DNA from 2 places in the Pedobacter sp. 22163 genome. Region 2 is predicted to be linked to the other one. Evidence: riboswitches for the same ligand, from Rfam matches in the RefSeq annotation. Region 2 holds a riboswitch; the other holds the start of a gene.
The links. Region 2 has a riboswitch for cobalamin ahead of ACTJKN_RS00810 (TonB-dependent receptor plug domain-containing protein). Riboswitches for the same ligand answer to the same signal wherever they lie in the genome.
Positions count from the first base shown of each region.

Region 1: linked by a shared signal. The riboswitch ahead of metE (5-methyltetrahydropteroyltriglutamate--homocysteine S-methyltransferase) and the one ahead of ACTJKN_RS00810 (TonB-dependent receptor plug domain-containing protein) in region 2 are both predicted to bind cobalamin.

Region 1 covers NZ_JBQEPM010000009.1:178,537-186,346, forward strand. Annotated here, with positions in the region: gene dusB (tRNA dihydrouridine synthase DusB) at 1-317, opposite strand, end outside; gene ACTJKN_RS21875 (lysostaphin resistance A-like protein) at 361-1,287, shown strand; gene ACTJKN_RS21880 (putative signal transducing protein) at 1,268-1,474, shown strand; gene ACTJKN_RS21885 (phosphatidate cytidylyltransferase) at 1,518-2,327, shown strand; gene ACTJKN_RS21890 (class I SAM-dependent methyltransferase) at 2,452-3,117, opposite strand; gene ACTJKN_RS21895 (acyl-CoA thioesterase) at 3,179-3,565, opposite strand; gene metE (5-methyltetrahydropteroyltriglutamate--homocysteine S-methyltransferase) at 3,706-6,039, opposite strand; cobalamin riboswitch at 6,238-6,445, opposite strand; gene ACTJKN_RS21905 (M14 family metallopeptidase) at 6,571-7,810, shown strand, end outside.
Region 2 covers NZ_JBQEPM010000001.1:190,914-198,723, forward strand. Annotated here, with positions in the region: gene ACTJKN_RS00800 (PKD domain-containing protein) at 1-721, shown strand, start outside; gene ACTJKN_RS00805 (DUF5074 domain-containing protein) at 728-1,831, shown strand; cobalamin riboswitch at 2,105-2,297, shown strand; gene ACTJKN_RS00810 (TonB-dependent receptor plug domain-containing protein) at 2,395-4,260, shown strand; gene ACTJKN_RS00815 (DUF6580 family putative transport protein) at 4,300-4,887, shown strand; gene ACTJKN_RS00820 (ABC transporter substrate-binding protein) at 5,091-6,032, shown strand; gene ACTJKN_RS00825 (SIR2 family NAD-dependent protein deacylase) at 6,073-6,759, shown strand; gene ACTJKN_RS00830 (diphthine--ammonia ligase) at 6,749-7,474, shown strand; gene ACTJKN_RS00835 (YMGG-like glycine zipper-containing protein) at 7,605-7,810, shown strand, end outside.

The DNA of each region.
Region 1 (7,810 bases), on a different contig from region 2:
TTAACCGGACAGCCATAATTGATGTCAACCAGGTCAGGTCCTGCTGCAGAAGCAATTTCTGAGGCTTCACGCATGTGCTCAATATCACCACCAAAAATCTGGATACCAATTGGTCTTTCGTATTCAAAAATATCAAGCTTTTGTAAGCTTTTTGCAGCATCACGGATCAAACCTTCCGAAGAAATAAATTCGGTGTACATCATATCGGCCCCGTTTTTTTTGCACACATAACGGAACGGCGGATCGCTCACATCCTCCATTGGAGCCAGTAATAACGGGAACTCACCTAAATCTATATTTCCTATCTTAACAGACATTTTCTATCTTCAACGATTAATAAAACATACAAAGGTACAAATAATGAATTTTGTAACACCTAACAAGGAGGAAATCAATCCTTTCTTACAATTACTTTTACTTTTATTTTACGCAGTTACAGGTGGACTCGTGTTTGGGATTCTGGCTGTTGTCATCGTTTTACTGATGTATGGCTTAGGAATAGTAAGTAATTTGGACATGCTTTTAGCTGGTGATACTAAATATATTGCTGGTTTTAAAGTGATACAAATATTAAGTTCGATCGGAACATTTATTTTACCTCCAATTGCCCTGGCCTTAACAGAAAGAAAAAAAGTAACAGAATTTTATCTTTTCAAGCAACCCAAATTCTTGCTGGTTGTGCTTGTTCTGGCAATTATGATACTGAGTATGCCATTTATGGAATGGACAGTGATTTGGAACCAAAAAATGGTTTTGCCTGATTTTTTGCATAAGATAGAACAGTGGATGAAGGAGAAGGAAGCTATTGCGATGAAAATGACCATTCAATTGATCACTGTGCGCAGTAATTTCGATTTTATTGTAAACCTCGTTATGATTGCTGTTATACCTGCAGTTGGCGAAGAATTAATGTTTCGTGGTGGTGTGCAGCGATCGTTAAACAGGGCTTTTGAGAATCCACATCTAGCTATTTGGTTATCGGCCATAATTTTCAGTGCCATCCATATGCAGTTTTATGGTTTTGTACCCCGTATGTTATTGGGTGCAGGTTTTGGCTACCTGTATTATTATAGCAAAAGCATCTGGTATGCCATGCTGGCACACTTTATAAACAACGCCTATGCGGTTTGTGCGGCTTTTTATATGCAAAAACACCATATGCCACTTGATAAAGCTGATGAACCGATCGGTTTTCCATGGTATGGCTATTTAATTAGTGCAATAATTACCATAGCTTTGTTCAAAATTTTTAAAGATAACGCAACACGTGAGCGAAAATTGGGTTAAAGTATATACCACCAGCGATGCCTTTGCTGCCGAGGTATTAAAACAGGGATTAACAGAAGCCGGAATCCCGGCAGTAACGATAAATAAACAGCTCTCGGCATATAATATTGGCGAAATAAATGTTTTGGTGAATAAGGTAGATTTCGATAAAGCCATAGAATACATTGTAGAAAACGAAATTGAATAGTGATAATGACCTTAAACCTTACACCCTTTACCTCTTACCTTAAATGAAAACCAGGGCAATAACCGCTTTCTTTTTTACCATTGTAATGCTTGGCTCTATCCTACTGGGCAGCTATACTTTTACTATATTTTATCTTGTTTTAAGTGTTTTGGCTTTATTTGAGTTTTACAAGCTGATTAAAAACTCCGGAATCAGGCCACACCGAAATATTGGTTTAGCAGCAGGATCTTTGATCTTTTTAATGGCAGCAGGTTTACATTACCTGGAATATGATGTGAAATATTTGCTGCTTTGTATCCCGCTGATTTTCTCGGTTTTTATAACGGAGTTGTATAAAAAGAACAAAATTCCATTCGCCAATATCTCGTACACTTTTGTTGGCTTTGTTTATGTAACCATTCCTTTCTGCTTTTTTCATGCCCTGGGCTTTTTAAAAAACTGGAATGAATATAACTTTCATCTTCCGCTGGCATTTTTACTGATGCTTTGGGCAAACGATACTGGTGCTTACCTTTTTGGTGTAAAATACGGTAAACGTAAATTGTTCGAGCGCCACTCGCCAAAGAAAAGCTGGGAAGGTTTTTTCGGAGGGATGTTCACCAGCGTTTTGGTCGCTTTTGGCTTATCATTTCTGTTTACCGAAAGTGCCGCTTGGGTTTGGATCGGTATGGCTGTATTGATTGCCAGTTTTGGTACATTGGGCGATTTAGTAGAATCGATGCTTAAACGCAGTTTGGATACGAAAGATAGTGGTGGTTTATTACCAGGGCATGGTGGTTTGTTAGATCGTTTTGATGGCTTGTTGCTGTCTGCCCCAGTGGTTTATGCCTATCTGTATCTGATTTTGTATTAAAATTGACTTATCTATCGTCCTCGTTTGTAACGAGGATGAATGAGATCCACATTTGTAATGTGGTTATGCTATTAGCGATACAATCGCTATTCTCGCTAATCCTCGTTACAAACGAGGACTATGATTATGCAGTAGCTGTTATAACGTAATATGCTCTTTCTATCTTTTCACCGGTTTTACTTTGTACCTGCTCTAATTTTTTGAGCGTATTTTTAATGGTAAACCCCGCTTTTTCTAATAGTTCTTTTACGGTTTCTACATTGTAAAGTGTAAAACCATAAGGCGTAAAAGGGAGGTTTTTCATAAAATTTTTATCAGCAAAACATATAGCCAAAGTGCCGTCAGGTTTTAGTGTTCGCTTAATTTCGTTGAGGTATTCACTTGGATTTGTCCAAAAATAGATTGTATTAACCGTAAAAATTTTATCAAACCGATCATCCTCAAGTGGTAATGTAATGCCATCTGTTAGCTGAAAGTGAACCTTTCCTTTTGTTACGAAATCCTGATTGATCTTCTCGGCCTCGGCAATAATGGTTGCAGAAATATCGGCACCGAAATAATGAAGGTTTTCGGCTTTTGATAAGAGTTGAGCAATATGCCCCCCGTTACCATGACCAATTTCTAAAACAGTTTCATTGCTTTGAAGATCTAATGCCTCGATAGCGGAAGTAGTCATGCCGATATTATTGGCATGCATCATTTCACCTGTTTTAATACCGTGTTCGCCTTCAGGACAACCCAGTTGCTTGGCAATATTTTTTAAGTCTTCTTCAGAAAGTCGCTGTTCCATAATCAAATTTAAAAATTTAGGCATTATGATTTTTACATCTTTTTGGCCATAGCTTATAAGATTATTTAATCACTTGAACTGGCTTTTTATTTTCATCAATGGCCACAAAAGTAAAATCGCCATGAACGGCCAATTCTCTTCCTTCGGCATACATCTGTTCGATATAAATTTCTACATTAACCTTTAAACTGGTATTGCCCACATGATTTACCTTGCCGATAAGCTCTACGATTGTACCTGCTGGGATCGGTTTTTTAAAATCTATCCTGTCGCTGCTTACGGTAACCATAATCTGACGGCTAAAACGGGTTGCAGTAATAAAAGCAACTTCGTCCATTAAATGCATGGCTGTTCCGCCGAAAAGGGTATCGTAGTGGTTTGTTGTATTTGGGAAAACGGCTTTGAAAATGCTGGTTTTAGAATTTTCTATTCTTTCTTCTAGGGTCATGGGTTAAATATAGGTGCTGTAAAAAGCTTTGGCAAGTTTCTAGTTATTTTTACCAGAAAATTGCCAAAGTAAAGGTTGGCCATGATGATATGGATTAGCGAGAATCTGTGTTCCCTCTACTTCCATGGCAAAAATAAGAATTAATTCACCTGAAGATCTGCAGCAACTACCGCTTCAGTTTTACGCATTTCTTTGGCAGCTTCGACCATTTCTATTAAGGCCTTTTTGGTTTCGTCCCATCCACGGGTTTTTAAACCACAATCAGGGTTTACCCAGAGTTGCCCGGAGGGAATAACAGCCTTTGCTTTTTTGAGCAATTGAACCATTTCTTCCCTCTTCGGAACCCTTGGAGAGTGAATATCGTATACACCTGGGCCAATTTCGTTTGGATATTTAAAATCGGCAAATGCGTCTAATAATTCCATTTGTGAACGTGAGGTTTCGATGGTGATTACGTCGGCATCCATATCGGCAATGTTTTGGATGATATCGTTAAATTCCGAGTAACACATGTGCGTGTGGATCTGTGTATCATCTTTCACGCCGCTCGCTGAAATTTTAAAGGCTTTAACCGCCCAGTTTAAATAGTTTTGCCAATCAGCTTTGCGCAATGGTAAACCTTCTCTAATGGCTGGCTCATCAATCTGAATGATTTTTATCCCTGCATTTTCCAGGTCGCAAACTTCATCACGGATGGCCAGGGCAATTTGAGTGCAGGTTTCTGATCGTGGTTGATCATTGCGCACAAACGACCATTGTAGGATGGTTACAGGACCTGTGAGCATACCTTTCATGTATTTTGAGGTAAGCGACTGTGCATAGGCGGTCCATTTTACCGTCATGGGTTTCGGACGAGAAACATCGCCAAAAATAATGGGTGGTTTTACGCAGCGCGAGCCATAACTTTGTACCCAGCCATTTTTGGAAAAGGCAAAACCATCAAGTTGCTCGCCGAAGTATTCAACCATATCGTTGCGTTCAAATTCGCCATGAACCAAAACATCCAGATCGATTTCTTCCTGCCAGTTTACAGCTTTTGCGGTTTCTTTCGCAATGAGATCATCATATTCTTCAACTGTAAAAGTTCCGTTTTTAAGCTTTGCCCTCCAGCTTCTTACCTCAGCCGTTTGCGGAAACGATCCGATGGTTGTAGTGGCGTATCTTGGCAGATTGAGTTCCTGTTGTTTGATTTTTCTGCTCGAAAATGGACTTAAACGTTCGGCATCCTGCTCTTTTAATCCTAAAACGCGTTGTTTAACTTCGGGATTGTGGATGATTTTAGAAACTTTACGGTTGGCAATCGCGATCTTATTTTCCTCAAGTTTTTGCAGGGTAGATGCAGGGCTTTCGTTGGTGATCAGTTTTTTTAAGGTAGCTACCTCCGTAATTTTTTGTTTCGCATAAGCCAACCACTGTTTAATTTCTGCCGATAGGTTTTGTTCATTGGTTTCATTGTCTAAATCAACCGGTGAGTGGATTAGGGAACAAGATGGGGCGATCCATACTTTATCCAGGCCTCTTTTCTCAACAGCTTGATTAATGATTGAAACGGATTTCTCGAAATCATTTTTCCAGATGTTTCTTCCGTCTACCAAACCTAACGAAAGGATGGTATCTTCTTTTAACGAAGCTAAAACATCATTTAACTGATCTTCTGCACGCACCAAATCGATATGTAAAACATTTATCGGCAATGAAGTAGTTAAATCTAAATTATTGCCCAGGCCTTCGAAATACGTAGCCAAAACAATTTTTAATCCAGGAAAAGCTTTCCTGATCTCTTTATAGGCATATTCGTAAGCTTTTTTGTCTTTTTCGGTAAGGTCTAAAGTCAAAAAAGGTTCATCAAACTGAATATATTCTACATCCAAAGCATGCAAGCGGGATAATATTTCGATATAAACAGGAAGGAGATTTTTGATCAGATCGATCTTTTCAAAGCCAGTTTCCTTTTCTTTTCCCAATAATAGATAAGAAACAGGACCGATTAAAACAGGCTTGGTGGTAATACCCAATTGTTTTGCCTCGTAAAACTCATCGATAATTTTGGTAGAGAAAAGTTTAAAAGGCTGGTCTTTGTAAAACTCAGGAACGATGTAATGGTAATTGGTATCAAACCATTTGGTCATTTCCATCGCTACCACATCTAATCCCTCTTTCTGATAACCTCTTGCCATTGCAAAATAGAGATCAAGCTCGGAATTTCCTTTTTTCAATATCACTTCGTTGTACCTTTTCGGGATGGCTCCAAAAGTTAAAGAATGATCGAGCACATGATCATAAAAAGAAAAGTCGTTCGAAGGAATGATATCAATTCCGGCTTCTTTTTGAAGGTTCCAGTTTTCGTGGCGAATGTTTTTTCCCACCTGAAGTACATTTTTGTACCCAGTTTTATCTGCCCAGTAATTTTCGCAGATTTTCTTTAATTCCCTTTGGCTACCTATTCGCGGATAGCCCAGATTTTGCGTTAGCATCTCTTTTAAAGATTAAGTAAATAAATCGTTTAAAAGCCCTTAAAGCAATATTTTATAATGTTTTTTGTTAAAAATAAAAAAGGAAAGGTTAGCGCACAAACAGCCTACTCATCAGCAAAAAGCTTAAAGCAAGCATATAAAATGGTTAATTTTATGGTGTACAATCAGACCTGACCAATTACTTTATAACGCGAAAGCACCGTCAATTCAATATAGGCAGGTCTCCTGACTTATTCCCGATCTTATCGCCTTCCCATCCCGGTAAACGGCACAGTGGCATGAATGATAAGACCGTTGTCTTTTAACAAAAAGACAGAATTTACAGTTGCGCGACAGCTCGTGATTTGCACACGATTCCCTATTAATCCCGGGTGTAATTCCGGGAACCTGTATCGGTTGATGAAAAATAAAGTTAAGAACTTACATCAGGACAAATGTATGGATTAGGATTTAAAACTTGTAACAAATTTACAGCAAGCTGTTTTTAGCGTTTATTCTCTATTATATTTGATTACCTAACTAAACTTTATTATGATAAAAATCTACTTTAAAAAGCTTTGTATTGCTTTTTTAATGGTAAATAGCTGTGCGGTGCTGGCGCAGGAAGTGCCAACGCCAAAAGCACATTTTGGTTTTGATATCGGCGACGATTATCAATTGGCCAATTATACCCAAACAGAAGCTTATTTTAAGAAACTTGCGGCAAGTTCTGACCGCATTAAACTGGTTGATATTGGCAAAACCGAAGAAGGAAGAAGTCAATACATGTTGATTGTTTCTTCACCAGAAAACCTGAAGAAATTAGACCGTTACAAGCAAATTTCGCAACAGCTGGCGCATGCAGAAATTACACCTGAGCAGGCAAAAGCATTGGCCCAGGAAGGTAAAGCAGTAGTTTGGATAGACGGTGGCTTGCACGCCAACGAGGTGGTGGGTGCACATCAGCTGATTGAAACCGCCTATGAGTTTGCCTCCAGAAAAGACCCCGAGACCCTGCGTATTTTGGATAATGTAATCATTTTGTTTACCCATGCTAATCCTGACGGGCAAGAACTGGTGAGCAATTGGTACATGAGAGAGAAGGATCTCAAGAAAAGAACAACCTCAGGTTTGCCTGTTTTGTATGAAAAATATGCAGGTCATGATAACAACCGCGATTTCTTTATGTTGAACCTTAAAGAAACGCAGAATATTGGCCGCCAGCTTTTTGTGGAATGGATTCCGCAGATTATGTATAACCACCACCAGGCTGGTCCGGCAGGAACGGTTGTAGCAGGTCCTCCCTACCGCGATCCCTTCAATTATGTTTTCGACCCAACGCTGTTAACCAGTTTAGATGCCGTTGGTGCGGCCATGCACAACCGTATGAATGTAGAAAACAAACCTGGTTATACCCAACGTGGAGGATCGGTTTACTCGACCTGGTACAATGGCGGTTTAAGAACCACCACTTATTTTCATAACATGATTGGGCTCTTGACTGAAATTATTGGGAACCCTACACCTTCTGAAATTCCCTTAGTTCCTTCGAGATTATTACCGAACGGCGATTCACCAAACCCGATTACCCCGAGGAAATGGTACTTTAAAAACTCGATTGACTATTCAGTATCGTTAAACTATGCCGTTTTAAATTACGCACAACGTTATCGCGACGAATTATTGTACAATATTTACCAGATGGGCAGAAATTCGATAGAACGTGGTAAAAAAGATACCTGGTCTTTTTCTCCTAAAAAAATAGAAGCCATTAATAACGCGGCAAAAGGTG
Region 2 (7,810 bases):
CTTAGTTTCACTGGGAGGTTTTGGCGGTTATATTATATTCGGCTTCGATCACAGTATAACCAATGCAACTGGAGCAGACCTTGGGATTTACGGCAATCCGCTTATCGGTGTTGGCATGGAATTTTCAGAGCCAGGCATTGTATGTGTAATGCAAGATCTGAATAAAAACGGTTTGCCTGATGATGTGTGGTACGAACTAGCCGGAAGTGAATATAACGATCAGGCTACCATCAAGAATTACAAAATCACCTATTACAAACCATTGAAATTAACGGATGATGTCCGCTGGACGGACAATCAGGGAAAAGAGGGGCTTGTATTGAAAAATCAATTTCACACGCAAGATTATTTCCCTTCATGGGCTACTATGAATGAAATTTCCTTTACCGGAACCTTGGTCAAAAATACACTCACCCCAGGAGAAATCATTACCAATAAACCATTGGGCTTTGGTTACGCCGACAATGGATCGAGCGAATATGCAAGCCTACAGGAACAATTTGGCAGAGGATACAACACCTTCGATATCGATTGGGCTGTTGATGCTACAGGTAAAAAAGTAACCTTAAGCAGTATCGACTTTGTAAAGGTTTACACAGGCCAAAACAGTAACGGTAATCCCTTTAGTCCAGATAATGATAACGACCGTTCGCGCTACATCGGTGAGATTTCTACAGAATTCAGTGGAGCGGTAGATCTTAAACTTTTAAAAAATAAATAACACCCTATGAAACAATTCAACTTTAAGCCATTATTTGTAACTGCAGTTCTTTTAATAACAGGTCTTTATTCTTGTAAAAAAGACAATGTAGAAGACATACAGATGGATCCGGTAGCAGGAAAATATGAAAATGGTTTCTTCGTAATCGGCGAGGGATCTTACGGACAGAGCGCAGGTGCAGTAAGCTTTTACCGTTATGGCGATGATACCCTTTCGATCAGGGCATACGAGAAGGAAAACCCAGGAAAAATATTATCGAATACAGCCAAAACCAGCACCTTACAATTTGCGTCGATAATTAACGGTAGCATTTATTTGATGAGCAAAATAAACGGGCCCATTGTAAAAATAAACGAGCAAACTTTAAAAGAAGAGGCCAGATATGTACAAGAAGCCAGCAACTGGAGAAGTATTATCCAGGTTGATGGGAGCAGAGGCTTGGTGAGTGCAAATGACGGCGTATATCAGATAGACTTGAATACACTTACCGTTCAAAATAAACTAACAACTGTTGGTGCTGTAAATACAGGCGATATATTGAAAAAAGGAGATAACGTTTATTTGTTGCAGAGTAATGGAGCAAAAATCATCTCGTCGAGCAATTATTCATTGGTTAAAAGTTTCTCGAACATTAACCGTGGATTCGCACAAACACCAAATGGCAAAGTTTGGGCTTCAACAGGTAGCCGTTTAATCGCAATCGACAATAACTTAGATACTGCAGGTATTGCCTTAACAGTAGCTTTAGGATCTTTCGGTCTTGATGCACCAACGCGTATTACCGCGTCAACCAAAGAAAATGCAGTTTTTTATCACGCTGGAAAATCAATTTATAAATACGTTGATGGTGATAAAACATCGTTATTGCAACCATTTATCAATATTACCGAAGATCCTTTTATGGTATACGGTGCTATCCGTTACGATCGGAATAAAGATTATATCGTAGTTAACGGAATCCAGGGTTATGGCGCAGCTTCTACTGTAAATTATCTACTCATCTATAATGCATCAACTGGTGCTTTGGTTAAAAAAATCAAATACGGTGGTGATGGGGTAACAACTGATTTTAGTAAAATCTATTTCCCTGATTTAACCATATTTCATTAAAATATCATTCAGTAATTACCTCTCGAATTTAAAGGTCTGCCAGTGGTGCAGGCCTTTTTTTATGGTTTCGCTAGCCTTAAAGCTAAACCTGTTGTAAAATTGATTAGGTATTAGGAAGTATTAGCTACACATTTACCTCGGATTTTGTTCGGGTACTATTGTCACAACCCTGTCTTAAGTCCGAATCAAACCCGAAGCAACTCCGTTTTAACCATATGCCATTAAGACGCTAAACTGTTTCTAATCGGTCTCCTTTCTCTCCGCTCTTTTTACTACATTTGCGCTGCTTTTGGTTCCTGATGTAAAATTGGGATTAAAAGGGAATACAGTGTAAATCTGTAACTGTCCCGCAGCTGTAAGCTCTAATAACGTTTTTCAATCCATAAGTCACTGTTCCGCTTATCCGGTACGGGAAGACAGAAAAACGGGAGTAAGTCAGAAGACCTGCCTTTAGCATTTAATTTCATAGCTTTCGGGGATTGAAGCTAGGATTGAGATACTTAACGTTTTTCGTATTTTCATTTCCTTTTCTATCTGTTGGCTGTGGGCAAAACCACAATCAAATGAACAAAAAAAGAATGCTAACTGTAGCCAGTTTAGGGCTAGCGCAGTTAATGATTAGCCAGGTGGCTAATGCTCAAACTCAAGACAGTTTGCAGCTTAAAGATGTTGTAATTTCTGCAACAAAAAACGATCAGAAACAATCACAAACAGGTAAAGTGGTAACCATTATCAGCCGCGAAGTATTAGAACGCAGCAACGGCAAGTCATTGCCTGATTTATTGAACGAGCAAGCTGGTATCGTTATCAGTGGGGGATATAGTAATCAGGGCAAGGACAAAAGTATATTTACAAGGGGCGCACTTGGTGGCTACACCCTGGTTCTTATTGATGGTATCGTACAGAACGATCCCGCAAGTATTAGCGGAACTTTCGATTTACGTCTATTCTCAATCGATCAGATTGATCATATCGAAATCCTAAAAGGTGGGCAGTCTACCATTTATGGATCTGATGCCGTTGCGGGAGTAATCAATATCATCACTAAAAAGGGTGGACCTAAAGGAAATACCATTTACGGTGTAGCCAGTGCCGGAAGCTTCGAAACTTACAAAGGAACTATCGGCTTAAATGGTGGCGTAGAAGGTTTTTCATACAACATCAATTATACCCATTTGAAAACCGACGGAATTTCTGAAGCCGCTGTACCACCAGGAAGTGCAGCTATATTTGATAAAGATGGTTTTAAAACTGATGGTTTAAACGCAAATTTCGGGATCAAACTCGACAAAAATTTCTCAGTTAATCCGTTTTTACGTTATTTCTATGGCGATTATAAAATAGATCAAGATGGATTTACCGATGGTTTACCTGCCAATAATTCTATTTTAAAACAGTTTAGTGCAGGCTTTAACTCTGAATATAAATTCAATACCGGTAAAATAACGCTAAATTATAGCCACCAAAGCAACTCGAACGACGTAAAGTCTAGTTATGCAGGTTTTCCAAGTAATTTTTTAAACTTCGGAAAGCTTAATGTGGTTGATCTATTCTACAACCAGAAACTTGGAAATAAATTAGATTTATTGGTAGGTATCGACGATAGAAAAATGAAGTTGATTACCGACACCAAAAACCCAACAACCAATATCTTCGCCGCTTACGGATCATTGTTTTTACATGATTTAAGCATTTTTAACCTCGAAGTAGGCGGACGTTACAACAAACACGATCAATATGGCGAGAACTATACTTATTCGATTACCCCAAGCATTAACATCATTAAAGAAGTAAAATTATTTGGAACAGTATCTACAGCTTTCAAAGTCCCTACATTGAATATGTTGTTCGGTCAGTACGGCGCCAATCTGGATTTGAAACCTGAAAAATCTCAAAATTATGAAGCTGGTGTAAACTTAAACATTGATGATGAAGCCTTTACTTTACGTGTTACAGGTTTCAAACGCGATTTAACTGACGCCATTGTTTATAGCACAGGTTACATTAATCAGGGTAACCAAAAATATAAGGGTTTTGAGGTTGAGCCAGCTGCAAAATTTAGTGTTTTCAATATCAATGGTTACTATGCTTTTGTAGAAGGAAATACAGGAACAACCAATTTTTTAATCCGCAGACCAAAACACACCTTCGGCATTAATGCAGGTGCGCAGGCTACGAGCAATTTATATGCAAGTGTCAACTTCCGTTATTTTGGCAAACGTTTCGATACCAATTTTATATCTTATTTAAATGAAGAGATGCCATCATACTACTTGTTAAATGCATACGTAGAATATGCTTTGGCTAAAAAACGTGTGAAATTATTTTTTGATGCCAAAAATATCCTGAACAAAAAATACACTGAAATTATTGGCTACAATACACCTGGCTTCAATTTTAATACAGGCGTAAGTTTTAATATCCGCTAATAAAAATTTAACTTTGCTTAAATATTAACCAGAAATAACATGTCTCATTTAAAATTTAATCCACGTACTTTAATTTTGTTGTTAATGATATTGGCAATAACCGCTTTACGTTTGCTGGTAACATTCAACTCAGATGAATTAAAGTTTGCCAATTTTTCGTCAATAGGAGCGGTAGCCTTATTTGGAGGAGCATATTTTAAAGATCATCTTAAAGCGTTTGCTTTTCCGTTATTGAGTTTGTTTTTAAGCGATTTAGTACTTTATACAACGATCTATAAGCAGTATGTAGATATGTTTTTAGTTCAGGAACTTTGGACATACCTTGCGATCGCATTAATGGTTTTAGCAGGTCGTTTTTTATTAAAAAAGGTAAATATTGCCAGCTTATTTTTATCTACAATTGTAATTGTATTCATCCATTGGATTGTAAGTGATATTGGTTCATGGTATAAAAACCCACTATATACACAAAACTTAAATGGTTTTATAGATTGTTTAATTAAAGCCATTCCGTTCGAGATCAGATTCTTAGAAGGAACAATGATTTATGGTGCTTTGCTTTTTGGCGCTTTTGAAATTTTAAAAGCAAAATACCCGGTATTAAAACTGCAAGTACAAGAATTGTAGCAAGATCCATTGTTTGGTATAACGTCAAATAAGTGAAAACAACATAGAAATCCTCTTTTGATTAGATTCAAAAGAGGATTTTTTTTAACTTAGACTCCTCGTCATACTGATCCGATAACTATCGGATTTATTTTGCCTAATAAAAACTATCAGATTCTGATCCCTATGTAAAATCGGGACAGGATAACGCATAAAACATAGATATGAAAGTTGTTTCCTTTTTACCTGCCGCCACTAAAATGATTTACGATATGGGCCTGCAAGAATACCTGCATGGCGTAACATTCGAATGCCCTAAAGAGGCCGCAGATCAACCAAAAGTTGTACGTTGCATACTAGAAGGCAAAAACTATTCGAGTATCGAAATAGACCGGATCTTTTCGGCATCAAAAGCACAAGGCAAAAGTTTGTATTGGGTAGATGATGCACTGCTGGAAAGCATCGCACCCGATGTAGTTTTTACTCAGGATATTTGTGAGGTGTGCAACATCGATACTGTTTGTACCGAAACAGCCGTAATGAAGCTTAGTAAACAGCCAATACTGGTACCCTTATCGCCAAATAACTTACAGGATGTTTTCGAATGCGCCATTACCATTGCCAGGGCTTTAGGAAAGGAAGAGGTCGCGTTAAACTATCTGGCTGGCCTGCAAAAGAAAACAGATCATATTTTAGATCAGCTTAGGGCAAACCATGCACCGTTAAAAAGGATTATGCTGATGGAGTGGATCGAACCGATCTACAATTGCGGACATTGGATTCCTTTCCAGATTGCAGCAGCCGGCGGCGTTGATATGTTGTCTAATCCTGGTGGCGACTCTATTGTAACCCAGTGGGATAAAATCCTGAAATACAATCCAGAGGTTTTGGTTGTTGCACCATGTGGTTTTGATATGAAACGAAGCGTGGAAGAAATGGAACTGTTAACGTCAAAACCTGGCTGGACCGATCTTGAGGCCGTAAAAAACAATCAGGTTTATATTGCAGATTTTGATATGTTCACTCAACCGAGCGTAGGTACGCTGGTTGAAGGTATAGAAGCTTTAGCCTGTATGTTCCACCCGGAGATTTTTAAGGCAGACGAAAACATAGCTAAAAAATTCATCAACCACAGTCAATCCGTGAAATCATTTAAATCTGTGTAACGCCCAATCATTGTAATCACTTAAATCTGTGTAATCATATATGAAATTAGTTGTTTTAACGGGAGCAGGGATCAGTGCCGAAAGTGGGTTAAAAACATTTAGGGATTCTGATGGATTATGGGAGGGCTATAATGTTTACGATGTAGCTACCCCCGAGGCCTGGGAGAAAAATCCCGAATTGGTACAAGAATTTTATAATGAAAGAAGAAGGCAGGTTTTAGCCGCAAAACCCAATCTGGCTCACCAGATACTTGCCGAGCTTGAAAAAGACTTCGATGTTGAAATTATTACTCAAAACATTGATGATCTGCACGAAAGAGCAGGTTCTACCAAAGTTACCCATCTTCATGGCGTAATCACCAAATCTCAATCGGATAGAAAAGCTGATTTAACCTATCCTATCGTTGGTTCGGAAATTAAAATGGGCGAGCTTTGCGAACTGGGCGCTCAACTTCGGCCGCATGTAGTTTGGTTTGGCGAAGCTGTACCCATGATAGAAGTAGCCGCTAAACTCTGCAAACAGGCAGACTTGTTTGTACTAATCGGAACTTCATTGGCCGTTTATCCGGCAGCAGGCTTAATCGATTTTGTGCCTTCTTTTGTCGACAAATACATTATCGATCCCAAAACACCCGATGTAAAACGTTATAAAAACGTGATCAACATTGAGAAAAACGCTGTAGAAGGCATTACAGAATTAAAAGAAATATTAGCCAATGCCAGATAAAAAGCTTTGCATTTTTAATTGGAGCGGTGGTAAAGACAGTACATTAGCCTTACATTATGCACTACAAGATCCTACTATCGAAATCCGTTACCTGATTACTACTGTTACTGAAAAATACAACCGTATTTCGATGCATGGCGTTAGAGAAGCTTTACTGATTAAACAGGCCGAAAGCATCGGTATTCCATTGTATCAGATCCGTTTGGGCGAAATGCCAGATATGGAAACCTACGATAGTACTATGAAGCATCATCTTTCTAAATTTAAGGAGGAGGGTATTACCCATTCTATTTTCGGTGATATCTTTTTAGAGGATTTGCGCATATATCGCGAAAACAAATTAGCAGAAATTGGGCTTAAGGCTATTTTCCCACTTTGGAAAAAAGATACAAAACATTTAATTGAAGAATTCCTAAACCTGAACTATAAAACCATCATTGTTTGCACACAGCAAAATCTCGAAAATTTTTGTGGAAAAGTAATCAGCCTTGATTTAATCAAGCAACTTCCGGCAGATATCGATCCCTGTGGCGAAAACGGAGAGTTTCATACCTTTGCTTTTGAAGGACCAATTTTCAAGGACAAAGTCACTTTCACCACTGGAGAGAAGGTATTCAGAACTTATAATACTCCAAGTAAAACAACAGATAATGAGAATTCACCTTGTTCAACAACGGCACTTTCTGGCTTCTGGTATATAGATTTATTGGAATAATTTTTCTTTTCAAAACATTTTGGCATCATTTTTTCTTTAGTATGGGTAATTAACTAAATTACACAACACATTGAAACCTGTTTAGCGAGGTTAGGTAGCTAAACAAGCGTCATATTAAAAATTAAGAGTTATGAAAAAGATATTGGTAGTAATCGCATTAAGTTCATCAGTTTTATTTGCTTGTAATAATAAGGCAAAAGAAGAAGCAGCATTAAAACAACAACAGGCCGAAAAACAATTGGCAATTAAAGCAGTTAAGGATAGTTTAAGATTAGATAGCTTTAAAAAAGCCGAAGTGGCCAAAGTAGAACAGGAAAAAGAAGCTAAACACCAGGC